Regions from separate parts of the Sphingomonas koreensis genome, predicted to be linked through region 1. Evidence: riboswitches for the same ligand, from Rfam matches in the RefSeq annotation. Region 1 holds a riboswitch; the other holds the start of a gene.
What was found. Region 1 has a riboswitch for cobalamin ahead of BDW16_RS17035 (acyl-CoA thioesterase). Riboswitches for the same ligand answer to the same signal wherever they lie in the genome.
Positions count from the first base shown of each region.

Region 2: linked by a shared signal. The riboswitch ahead of BDW16_RS21235 (TonB-dependent receptor plug domain-containing protein) and the one ahead of BDW16_RS17035 (acyl-CoA thioesterase) in region 1 are both predicted to bind cobalamin.

Region 1 is NZ_PGEN01000001.1:3,562,763-3,578,441, forward strand. Features, by position in the region: gene BDW16_RS16980 (carboxymuconolactone decarboxylase family protein) at 1-284, opposite strand, end outside; gene BDW16_RS16985 (hypothetical protein) at 428-814, opposite strand; gene BDW16_RS16990 (Y-family DNA polymerase) at 912-2,216, opposite strand; gene BDW16_RS16995 (class I SAM-dependent methyltransferase) at 2,301-3,248, opposite strand; gene BDW16_RS17000 (hypothetical protein) at 3,321-3,503, opposite strand; gene BDW16_RS17005 (Vgb family protein) at 3,655-4,293, opposite strand; gene BDW16_RS17010 (HTH domain-containing protein) at 4,323-5,543, opposite strand; gene BDW16_RS17015 (hypothetical protein) at 5,623-5,844, shown strand; gene BDW16_RS17020 (DUF899 domain-containing protein) at 5,865-6,560, shown strand; gene BDW16_RS17025 (CehA/McbA family metallohydrolase) at 6,581-8,041, opposite strand; gene BDW16_RS17030 (TonB-dependent receptor) at 8,041-10,551, opposite strand; gene BDW16_RS17035 (acyl-CoA thioesterase) at 10,672-11,436, opposite strand; cobalamin riboswitch at 11,545-11,746, opposite strand; gene BDW16_RS17040 (VOC family protein) at 11,797-12,210, opposite strand; gene BDW16_RS17045 (DNA-deoxyinosine glycosylase) at 12,248-12,751, opposite strand; gene BDW16_RS17050 (Mpo1-like protein) at 12,774-13,100, shown strand; gene BDW16_RS17055 (hypothetical protein) at 13,097-13,519, opposite strand; gene BDW16_RS17060 (cysteine synthase A) at 13,654-14,646, shown strand; gene BDW16_RS17065 (hypothetical protein) at 14,710-15,015, shown strand; gene BDW16_RS17070 (division/cell wall cluster transcriptional repressor MraZ) at 15,390-15,679, shown strand, end outside.
Region 2 is NZ_PGEN01000001.1:649,801-665,479, reverse strand. Features, by position in the region: gene cobT (nicotinate-nucleotide--dimethylbenzimidazole phosphoribosyltransferase) at 1-329, opposite strand, end outside; gene BDW16_RS03105 (ABC transporter ATP-binding protein) at 329-1,117, opposite strand; gene BDW16_RS03100 (FecCD family ABC transporter permease) at 1,111-2,106, opposite strand; gene BDW16_RS03095 (ABC transporter substrate-binding protein) at 2,157-2,996, shown strand; gene cobO (cob(I)yrinic acid a,c-diamide adenosyltransferase) at 2,993-3,601, opposite strand; gene BDW16_RS21235 (TonB-dependent receptor plug domain-containing protein) at 3,659-5,530, opposite strand; cobalamin riboswitch at 5,715-5,936, opposite strand; gene BDW16_RS03080 (sigma-54-dependent transcriptional regulator) at 6,004-7,344, opposite strand; gene BDW16_RS03075 (sensor histidine kinase) at 7,337-9,115, opposite strand; gene BDW16_RS03070 (dicarboxylate/amino acid:cation symporter) at 9,323-10,660, shown strand; gene BDW16_RS03065 (TonB-dependent receptor domain-containing protein) at 10,717-13,782, shown strand; gene BDW16_RS03060 (alpha/beta hydrolase) at 13,789-14,703, shown strand; gene BDW16_RS03055 (TonB-dependent receptor) at 14,700-15,679, opposite strand, start outside.

The DNA.
Region 1 (15,679 bases):
GTCAAGGCGTCGGTCCAGCCGAGCGCGGCGCGCTCGCGCGGGCTGAAGACGGGCGCCTCGCGCCACGCGGAGAGGAGGTAGATGCGCTGCTCGGTCTCGCCCTGCGCGCGCGCCTCGGCGGTGTGCATGTTCAGACAGTTGGCGCACTGGTTGATCTGCGATGCGCGGATCTTGACCAGTTCGATCAGCGAGGGTTCGAGGCTGTTCTGGATCGCGGTGGAGGCCGCGAACCAGGGCTTCATGACGCTGGGGGCGGCGGCGAACGGATCGAGCTTGGGGGTCATGGCATGTGCTCCTTCTTGGGTTGCACTGTCATGACGAGCGACGCGCGGCGGATGTGACATGGACCGCGAAAAAAGTGCTGCGGGCATGAAAAAGGCCGGCGGTTTGTGCCGCCGGCCCCTTGAACTGGAGAATGGCTGGAAGATCAGCCCTTGCAGCTGAGCGAGCCCTTGCCGGGAAGCTCGACGGTCGCCGACTTCTCGTTGCCGGTGAGCTTGTAGCCGCCCTCTGCGGTGAAGGGCTGGCCCGCTTCGGGCGCCTTGAGATCGGTCGGCTTGCCATTCTTCTCGGTGCGCAGCTTGACCAGCTTGTCGCCCTGGAAGAACTCGGCGAACACCAGCGCGTTGCCCGGCTGGCAGCGCATCGAAACGGTTGCCTTGATCGCCGGCGGCAGCTCGACGGCGGGCGCGTTCTTCAGCGCGGTCGCCATGGGATCGGGCGCGGTGTCGGTGACGACTTCGGGTTCGGGTTTGCAGGCAGCGAGCGGCAGAAGCGCGATCGCGACGGCAGCGGGGAGGAGGCGCATCTTCATAGCGCGCGCTCCTTTGCTTATGCGGCAATTAAGGTCAAGGGATACATCATCGCCGCGCTGAAAGCGTTTTCCGGTGCAATCGCGAAAGGCTTCGGATTCATTCGTGAAATTCGTCGAGGTCGGGGATGCGGCCGAACGCAATTTTCGTTCCGACGCGGTCGATCCGGCTGCCGTCCATCGGCCCGACCGAAACCGCGTGGCGCCCGAACTTCTCGTTGATTCTGTCCATCGCCTTGCTGAGCGAGAGCGTGCGGGTCTCCCGCGCGAGCGGATCATTGGGGTCGAGCGCCGCGAACAGCGATTCCTGCTCGCCCTCCAGCGGCGCGATTTCGGCGAGCGTCACGCCGATCATGCGGATCGCGAACCCGTGCGTGCGGGCGCGGCCGGCTTCGGCGAGGCGGGGGAAGATCGAGTCGAGCGCGTGGAGGACGGTGAAGCTGTCCTGCGTCGAGGGAAGCTTGATCGAGGTCCGCCAGGTCGACTTGTCGTCCTCGAACCGGGCGTGGAGGACGAGCAGCCGGCTGACATAGCCCTTTCGGCGCAGCCGGCTGGCCGATTTGAGCGCGAGGCGGCGCGCGGTGAGGCGGGTCGGCTCCAGCCCGCGCTTGCGGGGGCTGAGGACGTGGCTGTGGCCGATGGTACGGTTCTGTGTCGGCTTTTCGGGCAGGTCGAAGCCGTGGAGCAGATACCAGAGCCGGTCGCCATTGACCCCGCCCCAGGCCGAGCCGGCATCGCGTGGCCGCCGCTCACACAGCTGGCCGATGTCGAGGATGCCCTGCTGCGCCAGGCGCTTCTCCATCTTCGCGCCGATCCCGGCGATGTCGCGCAGCTTGAGGGCGAACAGCCGGTGGGGGAGCATGTCCTGGGTCAGGACGGTGAGACCGTCGGGCTTCTGCATGTCCGACGCCAGCTTGGCAAGCAGGCGGTTGGGGGCGATGCCGACCGATGAGGTCAGGCATTCGCCGACATTGGCGCGGATGCCCGCCTTGATCCGTCTCGCCAGCGCGATCGCCGTCTCCGGATCATTCTCATTGTCGAGCAAGCGGCAGGCGACCTCGTCGATCGATCCGATCGAGGTGACCGGGATATGCTTCCAGATCTCGTCCACGATCAGATTGTGGAACTCGACATATTTCTCATGCTGGCCGGGCGTCACGATCAGGTCGCGGCACAGCCGCTTCGCCTCCCAGACGGGGGTGCCGGTGCCGATGCCGAATTTCTTGGCCTGAACCGATGCGGCGATGGCGACGGTGGTGTCGCTGTTGACCGGCGCGACGATGATCGGCTTGCCGCGCAGATCGGGGTTCAGCTGCTGCTCGACCGCCGCGAAGAAGCTGTTCAAGTCGAGATACAGCCAGCGCAGCGGGCGCGGGGGCAGGTCGAGAAGCGGGGCCGTGGCCATGCCGGAACAATAAAGGAACGGTGCAGGAGAGTCACGCGTGGCGGGTGGGCCGGTCGCCGCAGCGACCGGCCCGGGGGGCGGTGGTCAGAGATGCGGTTCCGCCACCAGCATGATGTGCGCGGCGCTGTCGATCAGCACCTCGTCCGCGGCGCAGAGCTGTTCGAGCCGGGCCAGCCGCTCGGCGGTCTCGGCGCCGTTCGCGCCCGCCGGGTTCCAGGCCGGGTTACAGGCGAAGCGGCTGTGGAACAGGTCGAGGCCCGTCAGCTCGCGGACGGGGCAGTGCGGACTGAACAGTGCGGCAAGCTCGCTCGCGCGGAACAGATGCGAGTCGAAGGCCAGATGCGTGCCGTCGGTGAGATCGACTTCCATCCGGTCGGCGTCATTGTCCTGAACATAATGCGCGGCCTGCTCGATCCCCGCGACATAGATGGTCGGCAGGCTGCCGACGCTGCGCGCGGTGACGATCAGCGTGCCGCCATTGACCCGCGCCAGCGCCTGCGCCGCCGATGCGCGGAGCGGCGCGGCAAGGTGGTTGAAGACGCCATAGAGGCACAGCACCAGATCGGCGCCATGATCGTCCTCCGACGCGAGGGCGCCGTGCAGGTCGGCGACCTCGAAGCTCAGGCCGATCGCGGCGCTTTCGACTTCGGCCGCTGCCTGCTTTGCCAGCGCGATCATGCCCGGCGACGGATCGATGCCGCGGCATTCGATCCCGGTAAAGCCGAGCTGTGCGGCGCGGCGCGCGGTGCGCATCGTCCAGGTGCCCGGCCCGCAGCCGATGTCGAGGATGCGGATCGCACGGCGCCCGCTGGCATGGAGCGCGATCAGGCTCGCCTCGATCCGGCTCCACAGCGTGCGATCGGCGAAGGCGTAGCGGCTGGAGAAATGGCGCTGCGGGTCGCTCACGCCGTCGGCATAGTGAAGATAGGCGGTGCCGGTCGCGTCATAGGCGTCGGCGGCGTGGCGTGCGCTGAGCGGGCGCGGGTCGGTGGAGCCCTGACCGGCGAGCGGCGGGGCGAAGCGGAACGACATGGATGTGACTCCGATGGAGTGGAGATCAGGAGCGGGGGGTGACGTCGCCATCGACGGCGCGCCAGAAGCTGGTCAGCGAAAGCGGCCCGGAAAGGCGTCGTCGCGGGATAGCCGCGACCGGCGGCGCAGCAGCCGTTCGACCAGCGCGGCGTGGTTCCGCGCCTGCCGCCGCTGTCGCTGACTGAGCCGGAACAGCAGCCCGAGGTTGACGATGCCGAGCGCCAGTAGCGCCAGCTGGAGGAGTGCGACATTCATGGTCGTCGCTCATGGGGTTGGAGTCCTGCGGCGCGAGGCCGGCCGCGTGGCGCGAGCGCACCATGCGCCGCCCGCTTCAGATAGCGGGCGGCGGCATTAGCTTTCGACGGCGATTGGCCGGCTTTGGCATTAGCAAAGCAGGAAGACGGGTTCAGGCGGCGGCGGCATGACCCGGACGGCGCACCGCGCGGACCTTTCCGGTCCCGCCGCCCCCGCAGAAGAACCGGCCGGCGCCGTCGGATTCGAGGCCGGAGATACCTGCCCCTGCGGGCATGCCGAGCTGTTCGAGCACCCTGCCGCTGTCGGGATCGATCCGGCGCAGATCGCTTGCGTCATCCTGCCAGGTGGCATGCCACAGCTCGCCATCGACCCAGGTGACGCCGGTGACGAACCGGTCCGAGTGGATCGTGCGCAGGATCGCGCCGGTCTCGGGGTCGATGCGGTGGATGCGGGCGGCGCGATACTCGCCGACCCACAGCGACCCTTCCGCCCAGGTGAGGCCCGAATCGCCGCCATTGCCGGGCGCGGGGATGGTGGCGAGGACGTTCCCCGTCGCGGGATCGACCTTGCGGATCACCGCCTCGGCGATCTGCCAGAGATGGGTGCCGTCGAATGCGGTGCCGGCATCGGCAGGCACGTCGAGTGCGCCGGTGATCTCCCCGCTGTCGGGGTCGAGCATGTTGATCCGGCCATCGGCGGCGAACCAGATCCGGCTGCCGTCGAAGCTGACGCCGCCGACATCGCCGGGAAAGGGGCCGTATTCGCGGAGGATTTCGGCTGCTTCGGTCATGTCTTCGCTCCTTGGTTGCGGAGGCAAATCTATGCGCCGGGCAAACCGGCCGGGAGTAACAAGCTTGTCGGGAAACCGGGCACCTGCCGCGCCGTCCAGCGGCAGGCGCGGCCACGGCCGAAGCGGTCGGCCTTGCCGATTGCCGCGAGCCCTTCGAGCGCGCGCTGGACGGTCCGCGGGCTGACGTCGAGTGCGAGCGCGAGCGCCGAGCTCGACCATGCCTCGCCATCGGCGAGCAGCGCGAGGATGTCGGCATGCGGCTCTTCCCGTGGCGGGATCAGGATGGCGATCGGGCGGTCGTCGCGGGGATGCAGGATGAAGCCGTCCTCGGTGGCGCGGATGTCGGCCAGCGGATCGAGCTCGGCGCGCAGCCGGCCGATCTCGACGCGCAGCCGTGCGCGATGCGATTCATCGGCCTCGCGCGCGCGGAACGCCCGTTGCAGGAGAGCGAGGCGGGCGACGTCGTGCGGCCACGCGTCTGCAAGGCCACGGGCGAGGGCGAAGAGGACCGGGCGATTGCCGAGCGGTACGGTCGTTCCGCCCGCGCGAATGGCGTTGCGGCAGGCATCGACGACCAGCGTGTTCGAAGCCAGCAGGGCTTCGACGCCGGCGAGATCGACCTGTGTTTCCCCTTGAGGCGTGCGCAACCGGGCGGCCGGTGCGGCAAGACTGTCGATGGCGCGCTCGACCTCGGCCGTCAGCCCGGGGATGCCGGCTTGCTTCGCCGCCGCCGCCGCGCGGGCGAGCGCCGCGCTTGCCGGGGCGGCTTCGATACGGCGCATGGCGATGCCGGCCGCGACCAGCCAGGCGGCAGCGCGCGAGGCGGGGGGCAGGGAAACGGGATCGATCGCCTCGAGCGTGCGTGCGGCGGGGTCGAGTTGGCCGATCAGCAGCAGCCGTCGTGCCTTGAGATAGGCGGCATGGGCGGCGTTGGCGCGATCGCCATGGGCTTCGAGCGTTGCCCGCGCATCGTCCAGCGGTTGCGCCCCCTCGCCGAGATCGCGGGAGACGAGGGCGATCTCTGCCTCCGCGACGATGCAGCGGGCGCGGGCGACCGGCTCGCGGCTGCCGAAGGCGCGCGCGGCGCGGCGCAGCAGAGCGCGCGCGAGCGCGAGGTCGCCGAGCTGGGCCATGGCGATGCCGCGCAGTGCCAGGGCGGACGGATCCTCGCGCAGCGCGACGCGGTCGAGCGCGGCGAGCGCATCCCCCGCGGCGAGCGCGCGGGCGGCGGCGTTGATCAGCGAGTCCATAATCGCGTCACACTTGTAACTCTCACCCGCGCGCGGCCCGTCCCTAGGTTCATCGAACCAACCACGACGGAGCATGGCGATGTCCGCAGCAGCAAACAAGGCGACCGGGAAGCCGGCATGGCTCGCGCTTGCGGCGGCGCCGGTATTCGCCGCGATGGCGCTGATCTCCGCCACCGACGCGCCGCCGCTGTCGATGTGCGCGGCGGGCAGCACGCTGCTGCCGGTCGACGGCATGACCGCGATGTACTTGCTGATGAGCCTGTTTCACCTACCGCCCTGGCTGACGCTGGCCGGGCGATGAACCCCGGAAGGAGAAGAGAGATGCACCATGAAATCGTATCGCGCGAGGAATGGATGTCGGCGCGCAAGGCGTTGTTCGAGAAGGAGCGCGCGATGACTCACGCGCTTGACGCGCTACGCGTCGAGCGGCGCGGATTGCCCTGGGTGAAGGTCGAGAAACGCTATGTGTTCGAGGGGCCGGACGGGCCGCGATCGCTCAGCGATCTGTTCGGGGAGCGCAGCCAGCTCGCCGTCTATCACTTCATGCTGACGCCGGGGAAGGATCACCTCTGCCCGGGCTGCTCCTACACGATGGACCATGTCGATCCGGCGCGGCAGCATTTCGAGCATGCCGACCTGGCCTTCGCGGCGGTCTCACGCGCGCCGATCGCGCAGATCGAGGCGGCGAGGGCGCGGATGGGGTGGACTTTTCCCTGGGTGTCGTCGGGCGAGAGCGACTTCAACTATGATTTCTGCGTCTCGTTCACCGAAGAGGAGCGCGAGGCGGGGACGGCGCTCTACAATTACGGTCTGACGACGATCCAGCGCAGCGCCGACATGTTCGGAGTCAGCGTGTTCGCGAAGAACGAGGCGGGCGAGATCTTCCACAGCTATTCGACCTATCACCGCGGCACCGAGCTGCTGATGGGGGCGATGAACTGGCTCGACCTCGCCCCCAAGGGCCGCAACGAAACCGGCGGCACGATGAGCTGGGTGCGGCTGCACGACGAATATTGACGCGCTGCGGCGTTCCGGCCTCAGCGCCGGGGCGCCGCCTTGCACTGGATATAGACCGGGTTGCCGATCAGCAGCTTGCGGTCCTCGGGGCCCAAGACATTGACCGCGATCCAGCCGCAGGCGGCGGTGCGGGGGATGTCGAAACGGGTCGCGGGCGCGAGCGGCGCCCGTGCATGCTCCTTGCCGTTGGCGATGAGTTGCACGGTTCCGGCCTCGACGCCGGTGACGAGAGCCTCGACCTGGATGGTCGCGGCGGGTGCGGTGATGGTCTCGCCCATCGCTACGCGCGCCTTGCCCGATACGGCCGTGACCTCGAGCATCCGGTCGCGCGTCCCCTGGACATCGATGAAGACATTGCCCGCGCGGATGCCGTCGAGGATCGCGGGCTGGGAAAGCTCGCGGGCGCGGACGACGGTGGAGGGACGACCGATCGGCGCGCTGCCCGGACGAGCGGTGTCGGGATCGTGATTGTCGCTGCTGCCAATGCCGGTGATGCGGAACCCGCGGTTGAGCTTGTCGTACCAGAAGTCGAGCCCGGCGAGCGGCGGCTGGGTGGTGAGGCCGTTGATCGCCTCGATCGCCGTCACCTTGCTCCAGTCCGTATCCGGCCAGACCCAGCCGCAGCCCATGCACGCCTCGCCCGAGGGGAGCGCAGGGTGATTGACCGAGAGGATCGCGCCCGCCGCGGCGACATCCTTCTGCAGCGCGGAGACATTCGGCACGCTGGGGCTGCCGACGCGGAAGTCGACCCAGCGCGACTGGCCAAAGATGTTGGCATGGCCGCCAAAGGTGGTGATCTCCGCGCCCGGGATCAGCAGCAGCTTGTCGTGGAAGGGCTGGAGCTCACGCAGCGCGGAGAAGTGCGAGCTGGTGTTGTGATCGGTGACCGCTATGAAATCGAGGCCCGCTTGTGCCGCGGTTTCAACGGTGCGGTAGAGCGGGCAGGGGACGCGCTTGCCCTGCTGGCTGGCGCAGCTGCCGTCCGAATGCGCGTCGTGCATGTGCAGGTCGCCGCGATACCAGCCGGGGCCGGCCCTGAGCGGCGCGTCGGCGATGGCGGCGCTGGCGTTGAGGGCGGTGCCGCGGTCGAAGAAGACCTCGACGCGGTACGCGCTGCGGGCGTCCTTGCGGGCGTTGGGGACGCCGAACTGGACGTGCCAGCGGCCGGCGGGCAGCGCGCCGGGGAGGTAACCCGGCGTGGCATCGCTTTCGCTCAGGGTGAAGCGGTCGCGCGTGCCCCCGCTCCAGCCGCGGAAGCGCTGGGGATCGAAGATGCCCAGATCGACCACGGTCCTGTTCGCCTTGTCATAGGTCAGACGGACGGTGATCCGTTCGACGCCCGCGGGGACGTCGAACGGGATCGCCTTGTAGGTCTGATGATCGGCGCCGGTGATCTCGCCGGTGACGGTATGGTCCGCCTCCTGCGCCGCGGCGGGCGTGGCGAGACATGCAAGTGCCGCGAGCAGGAGACGGACGCGCATCAGAACTTGAAGTCCACGGCGAAGCGGAAGTTGCGGCCGAGGATCGGGCGGCCGATGAACAACAGGTCATTGGCCTGGCCGCTGGTCAGCTCGCCCGCGCGCGGATTGCCTTCGGTGAGGCCGATGGTGTTGGTGAGGTTGTCGCCATAGGCCCAGAGCTGGATGTTCTCGGTCACCTTGAAGCGCACGCTGGCGTTGACCACGGTGTAGGCGGGCAGCTCCGACGTGTTCGCCGCATCGGCATAGCGCTTGGTGTAGTGCTCGACATCGGCCTGCGCGCGGAAACGGTCGCCGAGCAGCGTGACCGCCGGGGTTGCACGCAACGCGAGCTTGGGCACGCGCAGCAGCTGGTTACCCGAATAGTCGCGGTTGATCAGCGTCGGCTGGCCGTTGGCAGTGCCGAGCTCGGCATAGCGCAGGTTGCGGAAGGTCGGCTCCTGCCAGGTCGCGTTGAGCGTGAAGTCGAACCACGGCGCGGGGCGCACCGTGCCCTCGAACTCGACGCCATAGGCGCGGGTGTCGGTATAGACGGTCTGGCTGACATAGCCGTTGGTCGCCGTGTCGAATCGCGTATTGCCGATGCCGTAGGAATCGAAATCGGTGAGGAACGCGGTGGCGTAGAGGCTGAGGAAGCGCGAACCGTATTTGAGGCCCGCTTCCCACATGTCGATGCCCTGCGTGACCGGCTGGGCGGTGGCGCTGGTGATGAAGCTGCCGACGCTGGGCAGGCGGAAGGCCGAGGTGTAGCGCGCGAAGACGCCGGCATTGTCCATGAACTTCCAGTCGGCGCCGAGCGTCCAGCCGAGCTTGTCGAACTTGCGGTCGAAGGGGGTGAACGCGCCGTTGCCGGTGAGTACGCTGTCGTCGGCGAGGATCGCGGCATTGCCGAGATTGACGGTGCGGCTGCCTTCCTGCGCGCCGCGCGTGGTCACTTCTTCGTACCGCAGGCCGCCGTCGATGCGCAGCGCCGGGGTGATCTGCCACTCGTCAGACGCGTAGATGGCGAAGGTGCTCTGCGAGCCATAGCCGTTGGCGAATTCGGAGCCGTAGCGCGCGACGCCATTCTCGGTGAGCGAGCCGACAACCTGACCCGCCGCGTTGAGCGCGACGAGGTTGAGCAGGCGGCTGTTGTTCGACACGTCCTGAACGGTCGAGGCCGAGTAGCGGCGGAAGGTCTCGTCGATATGCGCGTAGTAGATGCCGACCGCGACGTCGTGCGTGCCCGCCGCCTCGAACCGCCGCGCGATCCGCACATCGTTGAGCAGTTCGCTTTCCTCGATCGTCACCGGGCGCGCGGCGTTGATGAACACGTCGCCATTGCCGTTCTGGCCGGTGACGTTGAAGGCGGTGCCGTCATCGACATAGCGCAGCTGGACGCTGGTCGCGCCCGGGAACGCCGTCAGGACCTGCGGGCGATAGGTGTTGAGGAACGCCGTCGCGGTGCTGATCGAGGCGGGGTAGACGCCGTTGCGCACGGTGTTCGAATCCCGGTAGCGCAGCTTGTGGCTGAGCTTCCAGCCGTCGCCGAACTCCCAGTCGGTGATCCAGCTGAGCTGGTCGAGCCGGATGCGCGAGCCTTCTTCCTGGCGGAAATCGACCGGGCCGGTCGCGCTCCTGAGCGTCAGGCGGCGGGTCTGGCGGCTGGCGGTGGTGCCGTAATGCGGGTCGAAACCCGGCAGGCCGACGATGTCGCCGTCCGAATCCTTGGTCAGCGGGATGCCGGTGTAGAAGATCGCGTTGTCGGCGAGGTGCTTGTAGCTGATCGAGGTGCGGCCGCCGGCGAATTCGCCATGCACCGCGGCGCGGATCTGGCCGCCCTTGTTGCCGGCATAGCCCGGATCGCGCACGCCGCGCTCGTTGCGATAGAAGCCGCCGACATCGACCGACCAGCCTTCGGCCACCGGCATGCCGACCCACGCATCGAAGCGGTAGAGATCGGCGGTCGGGCCATAGAGCAGGCGGGCATTGCCCTTGAGTTCGGTCATCGCGCGGCGGGTGATGTAATTGACCACGCCGCCCGGCGCGTTGGAGTAGAACACCGAGGACGGGCCGCCGCGCACCACTTCGATCCGGTCGATCGATTCATCGATGCGGAAGGCCTGATCGGCGTTCAAATAGCCGAGCGCGGGATCGTGCTGAACGGGCAGGCCGTCCTCGAGCAGGTTGATCGACCCGAAGCCGTCGACCGGGATGCCGCGCGCGCGGATATTGCCCGATCCTTCGCCGCCCGACGCCTCGACCCAGAAGCCGGGAACCGACTTCAGTGTCTCGGTCACGCTCGACGGCGCGCGCGAGCGCAGCATGTCGTTCGACAGCGTGGTGATCGCATAGCTGGTGTCGAGCTTGGTGCGCTCGCCCGCGCCTGCGCGGCCGGTGACGATGATCTCGCCATCCTGGCTGTCGGCTTCGGACTCGGCGCCGGTTGCCTGATCCTGCGCCAGCGCGGGCAGGCTGACGGAGAGCAGAAGCGCGGAAACGCTGGCGCGGGCGAGCGCCTTGCGGATGATCATGGTCGTCCCCTTTGGATGTTACGGGCAGCAGGACTGCCGGGGCGCCCTAGGGGTAACCGGTTTCACATTGGCGGCGGGTCGATGACCGGGCGGTTACAGCACGATGACCGGTTGGCGACGTCAGCCGGGAATCGGGGTCGACCTTCCATCCGGCCCGACTGCGACCATGGTGAAGGTGGCGGCGGCGGAGCGGCGGCGCTCGCCGGTGAGCAGGTCCTCCGCCCACAGCTCGACCGCGACCGCGACCGAGCTGCGGCCCTGCATGCGGATGCGCGAGACCAGTTCGACCATCTCCCCCGCGCGGATCGGGGAGGTGAAGTCGATCCGGTCGGACGCGGCCATCACCATCACCGCGCGGGCATGGCGGGTGGCGGCGATGAAGGCGGCCTTGCCCATCATCCTGAGCGCGTCGCCGCCATAGAGGGTGCCGTAATGGTTGGTCTGGGGCGGGAAGACCATCTCGGCCATGCGCAGCACGCCGGGCTCGGGTTCCGAGGCAGGCGCGATTGGAGGCAGGGGCAGGCGGGTGCCCGGTCCCTTGACCGCGACGAGGGTGAAGACCCCGCGCGTACACAGCCGCCGCTCGCCGCTGACCGGCGCTTCGGCGACCAATGTGATCTCGGCATCGAGCGAAGCGGTGCCGACGCGGACGATGCGACCCGACGCCTCGACCATCTCGCCGGCGCGCGCCGGGGCGGCGAAATCGATGCGCTGCGAGGCGGCGGTGACGAAGGGCGCGCGGCCATGGCGGCTGGCGGCAAGGAACGCGACCTTGTCCATATGCGCGAGCGCCACGCCGCCGAACAAGGTGCCGTGGTGATTGGTGTCACCCGGAAAGACCATGTCGATCAGGCGGACGATCGGTTCTGCGGTGGCTTCAGTCATCGTTCTCAAATCCCGAATGGGGCGGGATGACGACCGGGCATGCACGATTGCGCGCCGGCGCAAGGCCGGCGGCGCGTGCAAGCGGCCAGACCGGGCACCCCGCCGGTGGACGTTATGGCGTCGCGGGCAGGTCTCCTGGCTTGCGGGTCAATGCGGACGGCCCGGCCTTCCCGGAGCACGCTCCAGTGACACATGGAAGGCCGCCGCTCACCGCTTACAGTTGCGGGGGCAGCACCGGGCTCGCACCGGTTTCCCGTCTTAGCTCCGGCGCGGACGGACCGGCCGGAGAACCTTCGACCCCGCCAGCATCGCGCCGGTGGGATCGAACGTCAATAGAGATATAAAGAATTCTTTATATCTTCAGCCGGGAGGTCCTTTGAGTTCGACCACATTGCCCTCGGGATCGCGGATATAGAAGGAGGGGCCTTCTCCCTCGGCGCCGTAGCGCGGGCCTTCTTCGATGATCGCGACATCGTGCGCGGCAAGGTGCGCGCGCAACGCGGGATCGTCGAACGGCTCGATCGCGAGCGCGAAATGATCGAGGTTGCGTCCCTCCTTGCCCGGAGCGGCGCCGCCGCGCGCGCCGAGCTGGCCGTCAAGGGTGACGAGGTCGATCAGCGAGGCGCCGGCACGGAGCTGGTAGAGGCCGAGCTCGGGCTGCGCGCGCTCGTCCGTGCAGCCGAGAACCGCGTGGTAGAAGGCCAGCATGCGCGGCAGATCGGCGACGCGCAGCACGATATGGTCGAGTCCGCGCATCGCGAAGGGTTGGGTCATGGCTCTCTCCTGCTGGGGCGGCAGCGGCCGCCCCCGCTCAATGACGGAGATGATCGCGCAGTTCCACCCAGGCGGGCAGCTTCCTGTCGAAGCCGACGGTATGCAGCGGGCTGGACGAGGGAAGGGCGACGGTCGCATAGCGGGTTGCGCCCAGTTGCTTCAGCCCGTGTTTCAGCGCGGTGCCGCCGTTGAAGGCGATGGCACGCAGATCCGGGAGTGTCGCGGCAAGCGCGGCGATGTCGTTGGGCGCGATCCCGCTAAGTGCGGCGTCGGTGCTGCCCGGCCGATGGGCGTTGGCGACGACGTCCCACAGTCCGACATGCGCCTCGAGCAACGCGGCGAGACGTTCGGGATAGGCGAGGGCGGCGAGGTCGCGATCGACCACCGCCGACATCAGCCGCCAGAACTGGTTCTGCGGATGGGCGTAATATTGCTGCGCGGCGAGCGAACGATCGCCGGGCAGGCTGCCGCAGATCAGCACGCGCACAGCGCTATCGACGACGGGCGGGAAGCTGGACTTGCGGGGAGTTGATTGCGACACGCCGCCGTCCTAGCATCCGGCCATGGCGCGCGCGATCACCCGCTATGCCGATTTCTGGCCCTATTATCTTCGCGAACATGCGAAGGCGCAGACGCGGGCGCTGCATTATGCCGGGACGATGCTGACCTTCGCGGCGCTGGCGGCGGGAATCTGGCTCAGCAGCTGGTGGTTCCTCGCCATTCCGCTGGCCGGCTACGGCTTTGCCTGGGCCGCGCATTTCGGGGTGGAGAAGAACCGTCCGGCGACCTTCACCTATCCGCTCTGGTCGCTGGTCAGCGACTATCGCATGTTCTTCCTTTGGCTCGGCGGGCGGCTCGGCCCGCACCTGCAGCGGGCCGGGGTCGCTTAGCGCTGCTTCAGCGACCGGCGCATTTCCTTCAGCGCGCGTTCCGTGGCCTCCCGCGCGACCTGGGAGGTGGCACGGGCGACTTTCGCACTCTTCATCGCACGCTCGACATGCCGGTTCGCGCGTTCCGAGATGCGGCCCGACATTGCGTGCAGCTCGTCATCCATCGGGATGCGCTTGCCGTTGGCGCAATGCAGCGTGTGGTTGCCGATATTGACGTTGTCGCTCCAGGTCTCATTCTCTCCATAGCCGCATTTCCGTGCGATCAGCGCCCGGTCCTCCGCGGTGACGATCGGGCCCTGGGCAGCCATTTCGCTCTCCACCGCCGCGGACAATCTCTTCTCGGCGGTTTCGCGGGCGCTACCCGGAGCGGCGGCGAATGCCGCGACAGAGAGGATCGCAAGATACGCAATACGAGGCATTCGTCGTCTCCCAACCTTATGACTACAGTTGTAGTCAACGGCCGGGAGCGGGTCAAGCGGCTGCGTCAGGATGTTGCCCCGCGCCAAGCATCGCTTGCTTGCCGTACACGGCAGGCCGTGCAAATGGTCGCGCCATGCAAGTCGCAAACGATACAATCGCGCTGATCGGCAACACCCCGCTGGTGCGGCTCAAGGGCCCCAGCACAGCGGCAGGCTGCGACATCTACGGCAAGTGCGAGTTCGCCAATCCGGGCGCCAGCGTGAAGGATCGCGCGGCGCTGTTCATCGTGCAGGATGCCGAGGCGCGCGGCCTGCTCGCTCCGGGCGGCACGATCGTCGAGGGGACGGCCGGCAATACCGGCATCGGGCTGGCGCTGGTCGGCAATGCCAAGGGCTACAAGACGATCATCGTCATGCCCGAGACGCAGAGCCGCGAGAAGATGGACACGCTGCGCGCGCTCGGCGCCGAACTCGTCCTCGTCCCCGCCGCGCCCTATTCGAACCCCGGCCATTTCGTGCACACCAGCCGCCGCATCGCCGAGGAAACGCCCAACGCGATCTGGGCGAACCAGTTCGACAATATCGCCAACCGCAAGGCGCATATTGTCGGCACCGCCGAAGAGATCTGGACTCAGATGGAGGGCCGGATCGACGGCTTCACCTGTGCGGCCGGCACCGGCGGGACGATCGCGGGTGTCGGTCTGGGCCTCAAGGAAAAGGACGAGCGTGTGACGATCGCGCTGTCCGACCCGCACGGCGCCGCACTCTACGAATATTACGCCCATGGCGAGCTCAAGGCCGAGGGCAGCTCGGTCGCCGAGGGAATCGGGCAGGGACGAATTACCGCCAATCTCGAGGGCGCGCCGATCGACACCCAGTTTCGCATCTCCGACGAGGAGGGGCTCGAATGGGTCGAGCGGCTGCTGGCGGAGGAGGGGCTGTGCCTTGGCCTGTCCTCGGGCATCAACGTTGCGGGTGCGGTGCGCCTGGGCCGTGAGCTGGGGCCGGGCAAGCGAATCGCGACCATCCTGTGCGACACGGGTTTTCGTTATCTTTCAACGCTCTACAATCGCGATTGGCTGCAGTCCAAGGGGCTGCCGGTGCCGGCCTGGCTCGCCGGAGCCTGACGCAAGCGTAAAACAGGGGCTTCGCAAAGCGCGCAAAGGGCGTTACATTTATGCCACACCGCTATGAAGTCGCTTCCGACCGATCCCAAGCAAAGCATGATGCGCGTCATCGTCGGCGTGACCGGTCTCGCGACCGTGCTGCTGCTGATCGGCGTGGCAAGCGCGATCTTCTCGCTGGCCAATAACGAGGATCCGGTCGTTGCGGAGGGCGGCGCCAAGCCGGAGGTGGTCGCCAACATGACCGACGGCGTCATCGTCAACGATGCCGGCCTCGAAAAGGACGAGCCGATCGCGGAACTGGGCATCGCGCCGCGTACCGCCGAGACGCCGGCGCCGGCGATCACGCCCTATCCCATTCCCGAGAAGTGACGGGCCGGGCTGCCTCGCCGCGGCCGTCTGACGGGAAATTGCCCCACCGCACTCCACACGCTGCCCGTCCGCTCCGCGCGGCGCGATCTCGCGCGCGTCGTCCGGCTGGATCTATTTGGAACAGAGCAAGTCCAAAGATCGAATAGCCTGGGTACAGCCCCGATTTGAGGCAGAAAGTGGGGCTGATTACCGGAGATTCCCGCGTTCAGGCATTGAAAACCATTGGCGCTTAAGATACGCCGCTGGTTAACAGGGCAACCTTATCGTCAGCCGGAATCGGGTCCGGGGCGCGCGACGTCGTGCGCTTCCGGAGACGGGAAAGGTTTGCCCGCCGCAAGCGAGGGCGGGGAGTGAACCGAACGGGGTACAGAGGCGTGGGGCTGCAGCTGGTGGACGACAAGGGTCGTGTCGCCATCCCCTCTGCCCTGCGCGCTACCCTCGAAAAGAACAGCGGCTTTCCTGCCGACACCAAGGATGCCCGCGTCGCCATCCTCTCCAGCCACGAGAGCGACCGCTGCCTGATCGCCTATGACGAGCCCTACTTCGATGCCCTGATGGAGCGGCTCAACGCGCGTTCGCTGGAATATGCCGGCGATCGCGGGCGTGCGGATTCGAACATCTGGCGCGAAGGCGTCGGGCCGAGCGAGAATATCGCCTTCGATCC
Region 2 (15,679 bases), 2.9 Mb from region 1:
GCCGCGCGCGCGAGCTGGTTGATCGCCGCGCCGCCGGCCTCGAAATTCGCGACCATCTGCACGGTGACATCGGCGGGAAAGGCGCTGATCCCATGCCGGGTGACGCCGTGGTTGCCCGCGAAGATCGCCGTGCGCACCCGGTCGAGCGCGGGGCGTTCCTTGCCCTGCCAGCCCGCCATGAACAGCGCGATCTCCTCGAGCCGCCCGAGCGATCCTGCGGGCTTGGTGAGCTGCGCCTGTCGTGCGGCGGCGGCTTCGCGCGCGCCAGCGTCCGGTCCGGGAAGATCGGCGAGGCGGGCGGCAAAGGCTTGCGGGGAGTCAAAACGCATCAGTTACTCGCTTGCTGCGCGATCCGCCCGGTCGGCACGACCAGCGGCGCGGTTTCATTTCCTTCGATCCGTGCCTGCACCCCATAGACGCTGCGCAGATTGGCCTCGTTCAGCACTTCCAGCGGTGCGCCCTGCGCGACCAGCCGTCCGCGATCCATCAGCAGCAACCGGTCGCAATAGCGCGCGGCCATGGTGAGGTCGTGGAGGACCGCGACGACAAGCGCGCCCGATGCGGCTTCGCTGCGCAGCAACTCCATCACGTCGATCTGATGCCCGGGGTCGAGCGAAGCGAGCGGCTCGTCCGCGATCAGCCCGCGCGCCTCCACCGCCAGCGCCCGCGCGAGCAGGACCCGCGCGCGCTCCCCGCCCGACAGCTCGGTGGCGACGCGATCGCGCAGATGCTCGATATCGGCACGCTTCATCGCGCGGTCGATGATCGTCTGGTCCGCCGCCGAGATCCGCGACATCGGCGCAAGATGGGGAAGGCGGCCAAGCCCGACCAGCCGCTCCACCGACAATGGCCAGTGCAGGATCTGGCCCTGCGGCAGATAGGCAAGCTCGCGTGCGATCCGTGCGCGGGTCAGGCTGGTGATCTCGGCGCCGTCGAGGGCGATATTGCCGCGATAGGGGACCAGGCCCAGCAGCGCACGTATCAGCGTCGACTTGCCCGCACCGTTCGGACCGATGATCCCGATCAGCCGCCCCGGTTCGAGCGACAGGCTCATGCCGTCCATCACGGTTCGCGTGCCGAGCGAGACGCTCAGCGCCTGCGTCGTCAGCGTCACCATAGCCGGCGCTCCCGCAAGAGATGGACAAGGAAGACCGGGATTCCGAGGAAGGCGGTGACGACGCCGAGCTTGAGCTCGTTGGTCGCGGGGATCATCCGCACGCCCAGGTCTGAGAGGGTGAGCAGCAGCGCGCCGCCGATCGCCGACGGCCACAGGATCGCGGACGGGCTGCGGTCGGTGAAGGGCCGGATGATGTGCGGCACGATCAGGCCGATAAAGCCGATCGAGCCGGAGACGGCGACCGCGCCGCCCACGCCGATCGCGACCCCGACCAGCAGCCGCCAGCGCACCGCGCGCAGGTTGATGCCCAGCGCCCGCGCGCCGTCCTCGCCCAGGGTCAGCGCGTCGAGCGCGCGCGCATCCCACAGCAGCAGCGCGGCGCCGACGACGATACAGGGCAGGGCGATCCACACATGCTGCGACGAGCGATTCTCGAGGCTGCCGAGCAGCCAGTTCATGATCTCCATCGCCGCGAACGGGTTGGGCGACAGGTTGAGTGCGAGGCTGATCCCGGCGCCCGCCAGCGTCGCGATGGCGATACCGGCGAGGATCAGCGTCAACGCGCTTTCCGACTGGCCCGACAGGCCGAACAGCAGCACCAGCGCGACCATCGCGGCGGCGATGGCGAGCAGCGGGAGCAGCGCGGGGTGCAACTCGGCGATACCGAAATAGAGCGCGATCACCGCGCCGAATGCGGCGGCGTTGGATGCGCCGAGCACCGACGGTTCGGCCAGCGGGTTGCGCAGGAAGCCCTGGAGTGCGGCTCCAGCGAGGCCGAGCATCGCGCCGACCAGCAGGCCGAGCAGCATGCGCGGCATGCGCAGCTCGAGCACGATGGTGCTGGCGATCATGTCGCCCTTGCCCAGCAGCGCCGCGATCACCCGGTCGGGCGCGAGCGAGACAGTGCCGAAGCCGAGCGAGGCCAGCGCGGCGAGCGCGGTGAGCACCAGCAGCAGGCCGTTGAGGCGGAAGGACGCGCCGCGCGTCATCGCGTCACGAACCGCTTGCCCGGTTCGCCAACCGGGTTAGGAGCAACATCATGCGGCGTCTTCTCCATCTTGCAGCCATTTCCCTGTTCGCGCTTGGAGCGTCCGCGGCGCCCGCCGTGCCGCAGCCGGCGGCTACGCCCGTTCGACCACAGCGGATCGTTTCGCTCAACCTCTGCACCGATCAGCTGCTGCTCGCGCTGGCGGACCGGTCGCAGATCGCCGGGCTCACCAAGAATGCGCGCGACACCGAGATGTCGGCCGCCGCGGCGCATGCGCAGGGCATCACGCTGCTCAAGGAATCGTCGGAGCAGTTGTTCGCGCTGCGGCCCGACCTGATCATCGGCATGCCTGCCAGCCGGCATCCGATGCTGCGCCCGCTGGGTCCGGAGAAATACCGGACGATCGATCTGGGCTATGCCGAAAGCTATCTCACGATCCTCGAACAGATCCGCACCGTTGCCGCGGCGGTCGGCCATCCGGCGCGCGGCGAGGCGCTGATCCGGCGCATGGAGGCGGACCTCGCGAAGATCGGCAAGCTCAAGGGCGGCAAGGTCGCGGCCTATTACCAGCGCCGCGGTTTCATGACCGGCACCGAAACGCTGATCGACGACCTGATGACGCGCACCGGGCTCGTCAATCTCGCAGCGAAGCTCGGCAAGCCGCCGCTCTCGCAGATCAGCCTGGAGGAGATGGTAGCGGCGCGCCCCGATTTCCTGATCGTCGAAAGCGCGACCGACCGGATCACCGATCAGGGGACGGAAATGCTTCACCACCCCGCACTGCGCACTATCCCGCGCATCTCGATCCCCCAGGCGTGGACGGTGTGCGGCAGCCCCGCCTATGTGCTGGCCGCGCGCGGCATCGTTCAGCAGGCCAGCCGCAAACACTAGAATTCGATGCCCTTCTGGGCGCGGACATTCTGCGTGCGGAAGGGGTGCTTCACCTCGGTCATCTCGGTGACCAGGTCGGCGGCGTCGATCAGCGCCTGAGGCGCGTTGCGGCCGGTGATGATGACATGCTTCATCTCGGCACGGGCGGTGACTGCTTCCAGCACCTCCTCGACCGGCAGATAGTCGTAGCGCAGCACGATGTTGAGCTCGTCGGCGATCACCAGCGCATAGGCGGGGTCGGCGATCATCCGCTTGACCTCTTCCCAGCCGGCGCGCGCCGCGGCGATATCCCGGGCGCGGTCCTGCGTGTCCCAGGTGAAGCCTTCGCCCATCCGCTTGAACTCGATCTCGTCCGGGAAGCGGTCGAAGAAGCGTTTCTCGCCGGTGTCGATCGTGCCCTTCACGAACTGCACGATGCCGACCTTCATCCCATGGCCGATCGAGCGCGCAGCCATGCCGAAGGCGGAGGAGGACTTGCCCTTGCCGTTGCCGGTGTGGACGATCAGCAGGCCCTTCTCGACCGTCTTGGTCGCGATCTTCTTGGCCTGAGCCGCCTGGATCTTCTTCATCCGTTCATTGTGCTCGGCGTCGGTCCGGGGCTTCATCGCGTGTCTCCGAAAATGAGAAAGGGGAGGCGGCCCAGGCCGCCTCCCCGGAACGGATCAGAAGGTCAGGCGGATACCGCCATAGGCGCTGCGGCCGAGGGCATTCTTGCCGAAGGCCATCTGATACTGCTTGTCGAACAGGTTGGTGACGCGGCCATAGACCTCGATATTGTCGGTAATCCCGAACGACGCGAGCAGGTCGACCACCTCATAGCCCTTGGTCGCGGGCGAGAAGCTGCTCGACGCGTTGCGGTCGCGATGGCGCAGGCGCGCGGTGACCGAAAGCTGCTCGACCGGCTTGACCGTGACCGAGGTGCTGCCAGCGAATTCGGGGCGGCGCAGGCTTACCCATATGCTGGTCGCCGGGTTCGTCAGCTGATCCGCCTCGAGATAAGTGAGGCTCTGACGGAACGACAGCCAGTCGGCCGGGCGCAACTCGAACGCGATCTCGACGCCCGACTTCCGCGTCTTGCCCAGGTTGATATAGCAACCGGGCTTTGGATTGGCGCAATCATAGGCGATCTCGTTGCTGGTCTTTGCGAAGAAGTACGAGACCTGCGTGCTGAACGCCGAGCCGAAGTTCACATCGATGCCGACATCGCCGCCCTCGCTGGTTTCGACCTGAAGGCCCCAATAGCCATAGACCGGATCGAACAGCTGATAGAGGCCGGGTGCCTTGGCGCCCGTGCCATAGCTCGCGCGCAGCTTGACGTCGCCGCCACCGATGAGGTTTTCGAGGACATAGGCGCCGGTGACACGATAGGTGTCGAAGCTGCCGAAACGGCTATTGTCGTCGATGCGCGCCGCGCCGGTGATGGTCAGCCCGCGTGCCGGACGCAGCACCAGTTCGGCAAAAGCCGCCTTGGTGGTGATCTTGGCGTCGAACGCGCCCGAGAAGCTGGTCAGCTGGTCGGTATATTCTTCCTCGTAATTGGCGCCGACCGAGACGCCGAAGATGCCGCCCTTGTCATAGCTGACATTGGCCGCGAGCACGTCCTTCGTGCCTTCGTACAGGTCGCCATCGGCACGGTTCCAGGTGCCGAAATAACGGCGCTGGGCGACATAGCGGCTCGCCGTCGCGCTGGCGCGCCACGCATTGTCGTCGCTGCGGTAGCTTGCCTGGCCCGCATAGGCCCATTCCTTCTTGCGCACCGTGTCGCTGTTGTCGGAATTGCCGTTGTCGAGATCGGAGTGCGAATCCTGCCAGAAGCCGATCAGCTGCAGGTCGATATTCGAGGTTGCGGCAAGGCCGACACGGCCGCTGAAGCCGTAACGCCAATATTCGTCTTCCTCGACCGAGGTGCCGGTCGCCGGATCGGCCAGCGAGGGACCGTTGTGCTTGTAGCCGCTGGCGGTCAGGCGGAAGTCGAGCGCGCCCTGCTTGCCGATGATCGACGCCGCGCCGTTGAGCGTGTCGTACGATCCATATTCGCCCTGAGCATTGACCAGGATGCCTTCGTCCGTGGCGCGCTTGGTGATGATGTTGACCACGCCGCCGATCGCGTCGGACCCGTAGAGCGAGCTCTGGTTGCCGCGCAGCACCTCGATCCGCGCGATGTCGGCGGTGGTCAGGTGATCCGACTGATACTGCGTGCTGGTCGAGCTGGGGTCGCCCAGCTCGATGCCGTCGATCAGATACAGCACCTGATCGTTGTCCGAGCCGCGGATGCTCACGCTGGTGAGGTCGCCGGGGCGGTCGGAGGTGATCTGGATGCCGGCCAGATCCTGGAAGACATCCTTGACGAAGGTGATCTGGTCGCGCTGCAGATCCTCCGCGGTGATGACCGAGACGGCGCTGCCGATTTCGCTCGGCTTGAGCGGCACGCGGCTGGCGCTGACGACGACGTCGTCGGCGGGCGCCTGGTCCTGCGCGAACGCCGGCATCGCGGCGGCGCTGGCCAGCAGGACGGTCAAATAACGATACTTCACATCAAATCCCCCCGCGTCGAGCAACTGGAAGGCGGGACCTGCCGGATCGCGTCAACGAACGGCCGGCACGCGCGTGCGGGCGGACGCTGGAGGCACCCGCACAAGCGTGACCGTGCGGCCCCGGCCGCATGGTTCGTCGCTCAGACGGAGAGAAACCGTGCCCTGGCCATTCCCTGGACCATGGCAAGAGCGACCCACGCCGGCAGGTCTCCTGGCTCACGGGTCATCGCTCGATGCACGGCCTTCCCGGACCCGAAGATCCAGTGGCCGCCTCCTCGAAAGGGAGGCCAGCGCATCTCGCTCACCGCTTACAGTTGCAGGGACAGCCGCGGACTTGGATGGAAGACCCATCCGCACCGCATTCCCATTGAAGCCCCTTTCGGGGCACCGGCGCGATCAAACGGACGACCGGATTTCTCCCGGCATCCGCGGGCGCCCCTACGCTCAATCGCAGCGAAAGCCAACGGGGAGTTTCAACGGCCGCCTTTCGGCAGCCGGAAGTCGGCGGGGGTGATCCCCGCGCGCTTCATCTTGTCGTACAGCGTCTTGCGCGGGAGCCGGAGCAGCTGGAGTGCGCGATCGACCCGTCCGTTCGCGGCCTGCAGCGCCTCGCGCAGCAGCATCTCCTCATAGCTGCGGACGCGCTGGACCAGCCCTTCCTGCGCCTCGCTTTCCCAGATCCCGGGTTCGGTCAGGCCCAGCGCCGCACTGAACGCGAAATTGCGCAGTTCGCGCACATTGCCCGGCCAGTCATGCCCGATCAGGTGACGGCGGATCGTGTCGGTGATCCGGAAATCGCTGCGCCCTGCCTGCGCGCTCGCCTCCTGCACGAACGCGGCGAACAGCAGGGGGATATCGGCGCGGCGCTCGCGCAGCGGCGGGAGCGACAGGCGCACGACGTTGAGGCGGAAATAGAGGTCGCGGCGGAACTCGCCCCGTTCGATCAGCGCGTCGAGCCCCGGCTTCACCGACGCGATCACGCGCAGATCGAGCGGGATGGGACGTTCCTCGCCAAGCGGAAGAACCTCGCGCTCCTCGATCACGCGCAGCAACCGCGACTGCACAGCCAGCGGCATCCCGTCGATATCGTCGAGGAACAGCGTTCCTCGGCTGGACGCCTCGATCCGGCCGGTGCGGGCGAAGCGGGCGCCCGGCACCGCATCGGCGGCGTGGCCGAGCAGTTCGATCTCGGCATGCGCCTCGGGCAGCGCGGCGCAGCTGACCGCGACGAACGGGCGAGCGCTGCGCGGAGATCCGCGATGCAGCATCGCCGCTACCAGTTCCTTGCCGGTCCCGGTCTCTCCTTCGATCAGCACATCGATATCGGCGCGCGCGACCTGCGCGATCGTCTCGCGCAGGCGAACCATCGCCGGGCTGTCGCCGATCAACGGGCTTTCGGTCCGCGTCGCGGTGTCCGCGCGCAGCCTGCGGTTGTCGAGCACCAGTCCGCGCGCCGCCAACGCCTTGCTTGCGGACGCGGCGAGGTGTCCGGCGGCAAAGGGTTTGGCGAGGAAATCGAACGCGCCGTCCTGCAACGCGCGCACCGCCATCGGCACATCCCCGTGCCCGGTAATGAGGATCACCGGGATTTCGGGATCGATCGCGCGGATACGCTCGAAGAACTGCATACCGTCCATCCCCGGCATCCGGATGTCGGTGATCACGGCGCCCGCAAAGTCCGGGGTGATCGCGCCGAGCGCCGCCTGAGCACTGGCGAAGGGCCGCACCGCGAGCCCGGCCAGCTCCAGCGTCTGTACATTCGCCTCGCGCAGCGCGGCATCGTCATCGACGAAGAGAAGGGCCGGTTCAGCCATGTCCCGCCTCCGGCAGCTCGAGGCGGAAGGCGGCGCCGCCGAGCGGGGAGGGGATGGGGCTCAGCTCGCCGCCGAATTCGCGCGCGATGTTGCGGGCGATCGGGAGGCCGAGGCCAAGGCCTTCGGCGCGACCGGTAACGAACGGCATGAACAGCTCACCGGCAAGCTCCGGCGCGACGCCGAGGCCATTGTCGGCAACCTCGATCATGATCCGGGCATCGGTGCGGGCGGTGACGATGCGGATGACGGGCGCCTTCTGCCCGGCAAGCGCGTCGAGTGCGTTCTGGATCAGGTTGATGAGAATCTGTTCCAGCCGTACGCGGTCGGCGGTGACATGCAGCCCTGCGGGGCCGGTGCGTTCGAGGACCACGCCCTGCGCGCGGACCCGGTCGCCGATCAGCAGCAGCGTCGATTCGATGACCGCATCGACATCGACTGCGCCGGTTTCAGGGGTGCGCCGCCGCGCGAAATTGCGCAATTCGGCGGTGATCGTGCCGATCCGCTGGGTCAGATCGACGATCCGCCCCAGATTCTCGTCCGCGCGGCCGCTGTCGCCGCGGGCGAGGAAACCCTGTGCATTCTCGGCGAAGCTGCGGATCGCGGCGACCGGCTGGTTGATCTCATGCGCGACGCCTGCGGTGATCTGCCCCAGCGATCCGAGCCGGTTGGCCTGCGCCAGCTCCTCACGCGCGGCGCGATAGCGTTGGTCGGCAAGCGCGCGTTCGCTGCTCTCGGCGACCAGCTGGGCATTGGTTTCGCGCAGTTCTGCGGTGCGCTCGGCGACCTGGCCTTCCAGCGCGCGCTGTGCGGCGATCTGGATCAGACGGCGCTCGCGTGCGCGCCACAGCAGCAGCAGCGCACCCGCGATGGCGAACAGCGCACCCAGCGAAACGAGCCGGGCATTGGCATTGGCGCTGCGCATCGCCGGATCGAGCGGGTAGAGGACGCGCATCTGCGCGCCGGCGAGCGGGATTTGCATGGTGGCGAGGCGGTTGCCCGGCGTCTCGCCGCCCATCCGTGCATCAGCCCCGTCGATCGTGAGCGGCAGCGGATCGAGCGGGAGGCTGCCATATTGGCGCGTCGCGCGGATCGCGGCCCGGTCGTCTGCGCCGAGTCGACCGATCGTGCCGAAACGCCAGCGCGGCTCGCTGGTCACGATCACCACGCCATGCGGATCGGTGACCAGGGTCCTGCCCTGCTGACGCGCCCAGGCGGCCTGCATCGCTTCGAACTCGATCTTGACGACGATCACCCCGAGCGGGCGTGCCGCATCCCCGATGCGTCGGGCGAGATAGAGGCCGGGCCGCCCGCTCACCGTGCCGAGCGCGAACAGCTCCGCACCGCCATCGCGGACCGCACCCTGGAAATAGGGACGGAAGCCATAATCCTGCCCGACGAAGCTCGCGGGGAGGCGGTAGTTGCTCGCGGCGATGGCGCGGCCCTGCGCGGTCAGCACATAGATCGCCGCGGCGTCGGTACGCTGCGCAAGTAGCTCGAGCCGCGCATTGATCCGCTCGGCCACGGCGGTGTCGCGCGTTTCCAGCATCGCGCGTACATCGGGATATTCGGCGAGCACCAGCGGGAGCAGCCGGAACTTCTGAAGCTCGCTCGCGAACAGGCCGGCATTGTCGCGCGCCAGCTGCGCCGCGGCGCGGTCGGTTGCGGACACCGCCTGCTGCTGCGCGACGCGGAAGGCAAGGATCGTGATCAGCGCGAGCAGCACTGCACCGGCGGCGGCCAGCAGTACGAGACTCCGGGTCGATCGGGTCACGCTCTTCATTTGTGCGGAATATCACACATTCTGCGATTCCCATGTGCGTATTCTTGCACGGAATTGCAGGCGCTGACGGACTGTTGTTTCATGCAAATCAATGACTTGGCTTTGATTTTGGGTTTTGCGCGATCGCCGGATGATAACGATGCAGCTGCTGAACGCAGCCCAGAATCGACGCCGGAAAGGCGCGATGGGAGGATCTGAATGGCGATTGCACTGGATTATGCGAGTGAGCCGCAGCGGCGTCGTGGGGCGTGGTACGGGCAGCTGTACGTGCAGGTGCTGGTGGCGATCGCTGCGGGTGTGAGCGTGGGCTATTTCTGGCCGGATGCGGGTGCCTCGCTGAAGCCTTTGGGCGATGCGTTCATCAAGCTGGTGAAGATGATCATCGCGCCGGTGATCTTCCTGACGCTGGTGACCGGGATCGCGGGGATGACCGAGCTCAAGTCGGTGGGCCGGGTCGCGGGCAAGGCATTTGCGTACTTCCTGTTCTTCTCGACGCTGGCGCTGGTGGTCGGTCTGATCGTCGCCAACACGGTTCAGCCGGGCGCTGGGATGAACGTCGATCCGGCCAGCCTCGATACCGGGGCGGTCAAGGATTATGTCGCCAAGGCGCATGACAGCTCGATCGTCGGCTTCCTGATGGCGATCATCCCGACGACGCTGGTGTCGGCGCTGACCGGGGAGTCGCTGCTCCAGGTGCTGCTGGTATCGATCCTGTTCGGGATCGCGCTGTCGATGGTGGGCGAGCCGGCGGCGCCGGTGCGCGACCTGCTCGAGAAGACGGGCCTTGTCGTGTTCAAGCTGGTCGGCATCCTGATGCGCGCGGCGCCGGTGGGGGCGTTCGGGGCGATGGCCTTCACCATCGGCAAGTACGGCATCGAATCGCTCGCCAACCTGGCGGGGCTGGTGGCGACCTTCTACCTCACCTCGGCGATCTTCGTGGTGGTGGTGCTGGGCGTGGTCGCAAAGCTCGCCGGTTTCTCGATCTTCAAGCTGATCCGCTATCTGCGTGCCGAGCTGCTGCTGGTGCTGGGCACCTCCTCGTCCGAAAGCGCGCTGCCGAGCCTGATGGACAAGATGGAGCGGGCGGGTTGCGCCAAGCCGGTGGTCGGCCTGGTCGTGCCGACGGGCTATTCGTTCAACCTCGACGGCACCAACATCTACATGACGCTGGCGGCGCTGTTCATCGCGCAGGCGTGCAATGTCGATCTGAGCCTGGGCGACCAGATCGCGCTGCTGGCGATCGCGATGATCTCGTCCAAGGGCGCGGCGGGGGTGACGGGGGCAGGGTTCATCACGCTGGCCGCGACGCTGTCGATCGTGCCCGACGTGCCGGTCGCGGGCATGGCGCTGATCCTGGGCATCGACCGGTTCATGTCCGAATGCCGCAGCCTCACCAACTTCATCGGCAACGCCGTCGCCACCATCGTCGTCGCCCGTTGGGACAACGCCCTCGACACCGCCGCACTCCACCACGCCCTCAATGCGCCTACTGCCCCAGGCGCCGCACGACCGGCCACCGAAAGCGACATGGACTAGACCACGACATCAGGAAGAGCGGGCGACGATCCGCCTTCCGGCAAGGGAGAGAAGAAATGACTGACCGCAACAGGCTCCGCACCTTGGCCGCCGGGACCGCGCTGATCGCGCTGGCGCTGCCGGCCTATGCCCAGCAAGCCTCGCAGGCCGACACTGCCGCCGAAGAAGCCCCGCCCGCCGAGGTCGTCGTGGTCGGCACCCAGATCAAGGGCAAGGACATCACCACCGCGCTGCCGGTGTCGGTTGTCGATCGCAACCAGATCGATGCGACCGGCGCGCTGTCCGGCGACGACCTGATCCGATCGATCCCCCAGGCGGGCGACGTGACCTTCAACGAAGCCAACAATCCGCAGACCAGCAATGCCGCGCGCGGCGACGTCAACTCGATCAACCTGCGCAACCTGGGTGTCGGCAACACGCTGACCCTGCTCAACGGCCGCCGTCTGGTGAACCACCCGACCAGTCAGGCGGGCGACGGCAACGTGCCGGTGCTCGGCTACAACTCCAACGCGCTGCCCGTCGCCGGGCTCGAGCGGCTCGAGATCCTGCGCGACGGCGCGTCGGCGATCTATGGATCGGACGCGGTCGCAGGCGTGGTCAACACCGTCACGCGCGGCGATTATGACGGCGCCGAGCTCAACTTCCGCTACGGTTTCGCCGAGGGCACCCACCGCAAGGAGTTCGAAGGCACGGCGATGGTCGGCCACAATTTCGACGAGGGCCGCGGCAATTTCTCGCTGTTCTTCAACTATGTCCGCCGCACCGCGCAGCTCGCCGAAGATCAGCCCTACACCGCGACCGACAACCTCCTGTCCTATTTCGCGGATGACCCTGCCTATGCCGGCAACCTTGCCGCCGACGGCCGCGCGACGCAGAGCCCCTGGGCGAACCTAGCTGTCGTCGGCGGTCCCGGTACGATCCGCCGCAGCCCGGGCAATCAGGCGCTGACCTCATCGGCCGGCGCGTTCCACACCCAGTCGGCGCTCAACCCCGGCTGTCTCGTCACGATCAATTCGAACGTCTGCTATGGCAGCGGCACCCGCGCGACCGCTTCAACCCTGCGCAGCGAGCGGTTCGACACGCGCCCCGGCACCACCGTCACCCCGTCGTTCAACCGCTACAACGCCTTCTTCACCGGCCGCTACGAGCTGAGCGACGCCGTCGAGCTCTATACCGAACTCGGCTATTATCTCGCCGATACCCAACGCATCCAGCCGCCGACGATCAACCTAAACGCGATCGTCATCCCGGCGAGCAATTACTGGAACCCGTTCGGTCCCACCACGTTCGCCAACGGCCAGGCCAACCCCAATCGCATTCCGGGCCTTACCAACGTGCCCGCTGCCGGCCTGCCGGTGCGCCTGTCCACCTACCGCTTCGTCGATGCCGGCAATCAGGTGGTGAATGTCGAGAATTGGCAGTCGCGCTTCCTGCTCGGCGCGCGCGGCAAGATCGGAACGTTCGACTACGATACGGCGGTCCTCTATTCGGAGGCGCAGTCGCGCGACAGCTCCAACGCGATCGACATGACCCTGCTCCAGCGCAACCTCGCGCTCTCGACGCCGGACGCCTACAACCCGTTCAGCGGCGGCTGCTCCGCAACCCCGTCGCTCGGCGATTGTTCGCCCGCGAGCCAGGCGACGATCGACTCGTTCAGCTTCAACCTCGTCCGCAAGTCGAAGACCAGCCTGCTGCTCGGCGATTTCAAGCTCTCCAACGCCAATCTGTTCGATCTGCCCGCGGGCGGCCTCGGCATCGCGCTTGGCATCGAGGGGCGGCGCGAGACCCAGCAGGATATCCGCGACCCGCGCCTCAACGGCACCATCACCTTCACCGACATGGTGACCGGCGAGACCAACCTGTCCAACGTCGCCGCGGTCAGCCCGACTCCCTCGGTGCGCGGCAGCCGTACCGTCTTCTCGGCCTTTGCCGAGCTGGCCGTGCCGGTCGTCTCGCCCGAGATGAACATTCCGCTGATCCACCGGCTCGACCTGCAGCTCGCCGGGCGGTTCGAGGAATATTCGGACTTCGGATCGGTCGCCAAGCCCAAGATCGCCGCGGCCTGGGACATTATCGACGGGGTGCGCCTGCGCGGTTCGTGGTCGCAGGGCTTCCGCGCGCCAAACCTCGAGCAGACCAAGACCGTCGCCTATTCGCGCCTCAACTCCAACACCGACTATTTCCGGTGCGAGGCCGATCTGCGCGCCGGCCGGATCGCCAACTATTCGGCGTGCAGCCGCGGGATCAGCTATTCGATCTTCATCAGCGGCAACCCCGACCTGAAGCCCGAAGAAAGCACCAACTGGACGGTCGGTACGGTGATCGAACCCAAGTTCATCCCGTCCGAATATGGCCGCCTGACGCTGACCGCCGATTTCTGGTCGATCCAGCAGACCGGCATCGTCGGCCAATTCGGCGCACAGAACGCGCTGGTACTCGACTATCTGTTGCGGCTTCAGGGATCGAGCAACCCGAACGTGATCCGATCGGCCCCGTCCGCCGACGACACGCCGGTATTCGCCGGCACCAACCTGACCCCGGCGGGCGCGGTGACTCGCATCAACGACCAGTTCGTCAACCTGCTGCCCCAGACCGTGCAGGGCATCGACCTGGCGCTGCTCTACAATGTCCGCACCGGCATCGGCCGGTTCGACGTCGCGATCAACGCGGCGCGGCTGACCAAATTCTCTCGCGATACTCCACCCGCGGTGCAGGCGCTGTTCGACGCGCGCAATGCGGGCCAGATCAATGCAGCAACTCCGCTCACCGATGCCACCGACCTGCTCGAGGAGCGCGGCAAGCCCAAATGGCGGCTCACCGGATCGCTCACCTGGAGCCACAAGGGCTTCCAGATCGGCGCGTTCGGCAACTATATCGGCAAGGTCTACGACACCAACTTCCTCGACGCGCAGGGCAATCCCTATCCGCTCGAGGGCAAGGCGTTCTTCAACCTCTATGCCCAGTATCGCGTCCGTAAGGGTCCGCTCGAGGATACGCGCTTCCGCATCGGTGCGCGAAACATCTTCGATACCCAGCCGCCGATCACCGCCGACGGCTATCTGGGCTCGCTCTACGTGCCCTATGGCCGCTACATCTACGCCTCGATCGGCAAGAAGTTCTGAGGGGACATGATGCGCTGGCTCGCCGCTTTCGTCCTGCTCTTCCTCGCGGTTCCGGCTGCCGCGCAGGGCGGGGAGGTGATCACCCTGTGGCCCGGCGCGATCCCGGGCAGCGGCGGGCCCGCGGGGCCGGAAAAGATCGGGAGCGAGGGATCGGCGACCGGATCGGTCTCCAACGTCACCGTGCCGCGCATGGTGATGGTGCGGCCGAAAAAGCCCAACGGCGCGGCGGTGCTGGTGATCGGCGGGGGCGGCTATTTCCGCATCCAGATCGGCAGCGCCGCGATGCCGACCGCGCAGTGGCTGGCGGGGCAGGGCATCACCGCCTTCGTCCTCTACTATCGCCTGCCGGGCGACGGCTGGAACGCCGACGCGCCATTCCAGGACGGGCAGCGCGCGATGCGGCTGCTGCGCGGCAACTGGAGGACATTGGGGATCGATCCGAAGCGGATCGGCGTGCTCGGCTTCTCGGCAGGCGGGCATCTTGCCGGGACGCTGGCAACGCGTGGGGGCGATGATTTCTACCCGGCGGGCGACGCCGTCGATCAGGTCAGCGCGGTGCCGGACTTCGCGGCGCTGATCTATCCGGTGGTGTCGATGCGCGCGCCGATCGATACCACCCGCACCTTTCGCGAATTGCGGGGGTTGCACAACTTCCGTGACGCCTTTTCGGTCGAGGCGAATGTCAGCGCCGCAACTCCGCCGATCTTCCTCGCCCATGCCGCCGACGATCCCATCGCCGCGCCGGAACACAGCCTGCGGCTCCACGCCGCGATGCTGGCGGCCAGGCGACCGGTGGAACTGCACCTGTTCGAGACCGGCGGTCACAGCTTCGGCCTTGGGAAACCGGGCAGCGCGGTCGCCGCATGGCCAGAACTGTTCCGCAGCTGGGCCGGCCGTCATGGCTGGCTTGCCCCCCGCTAGAAGTTCCAGTCGAATCCGATCCGGACGCTGCGCGGGCGCAGCGGGGTGATCTGATCGCGATCGCGGATCAGGAACGGAGAGCCGAGCGCGAAGCGATTGCCGCGTGAATCGAGCAGGTTGGTCAGCGTCAGGCTGATCCCGCGCCGCTCGTTTCCGATCCGCGCCTCCAGCCCGGTATCGAGATAGTCGCCCTGCAGCTTTTCGAGGATCGGTCCCACACCCAGGGTCGATTGCCCGACATAGCGGGCGTGGCCGTCCAGCTTGAACGAGTCCCCCGACGTCAGCTCGGTGGTGTAGGAGAAGCCGATCCGCCCGGTGGCGTCAGCGACGTTGGGAAGCCGGTCCGCCGGGATTCCCGATGGATCGATCGGCAGCAGGATCACGTCGCGGCGAGTGACGCTGCTGTCGTTGAGATAGACGGACGCGTCGATCTCGAGCCCCGGGATCGGGCGCCAGCGGCCCGCGACGCCCAGCGAGAACACCTCGCCATCGCCGATATTCGCCGTGGTGGGAAAGCCGAAGCCGTCGATCAGGTCGGCCTGGATATGCTTCCAGTTGGTCCAGGATCCGCTCACCGCCAGGTCGAACCGGTCGCCGATATAGCGGCTGCCCGCTTCCAGCGTTGTCACGCGATCGCCTTCGAACCGCTGCACATAATCCTGCCGCACCGCGATACCGCCGGGACGGAACCCCTGCTGCAGGCGCGCGAACAGAGTCAGCCGGTCGTCCGGCCGCCAGGCAAGCGCCGCGGAGGGAAGGAGCCGGGTTTCGCTGCGGCTCGCGCGCGCGCCGGGGTCCTTGCGATAGGCGAGCGTCTCGAGCACGTCTTCTGACCGCCCGGAGAGGCTGGCATGGGTCAGGCGCGATCCAAGGGTGAGCGTCAGCCGCGGCATCGGCTCGATCGTCACTTCGCCATAGAGCGTCGCTTCGTTGACCTTGTTGGTCACCCCGGTCATCGGCTGGAACACGGCCATCG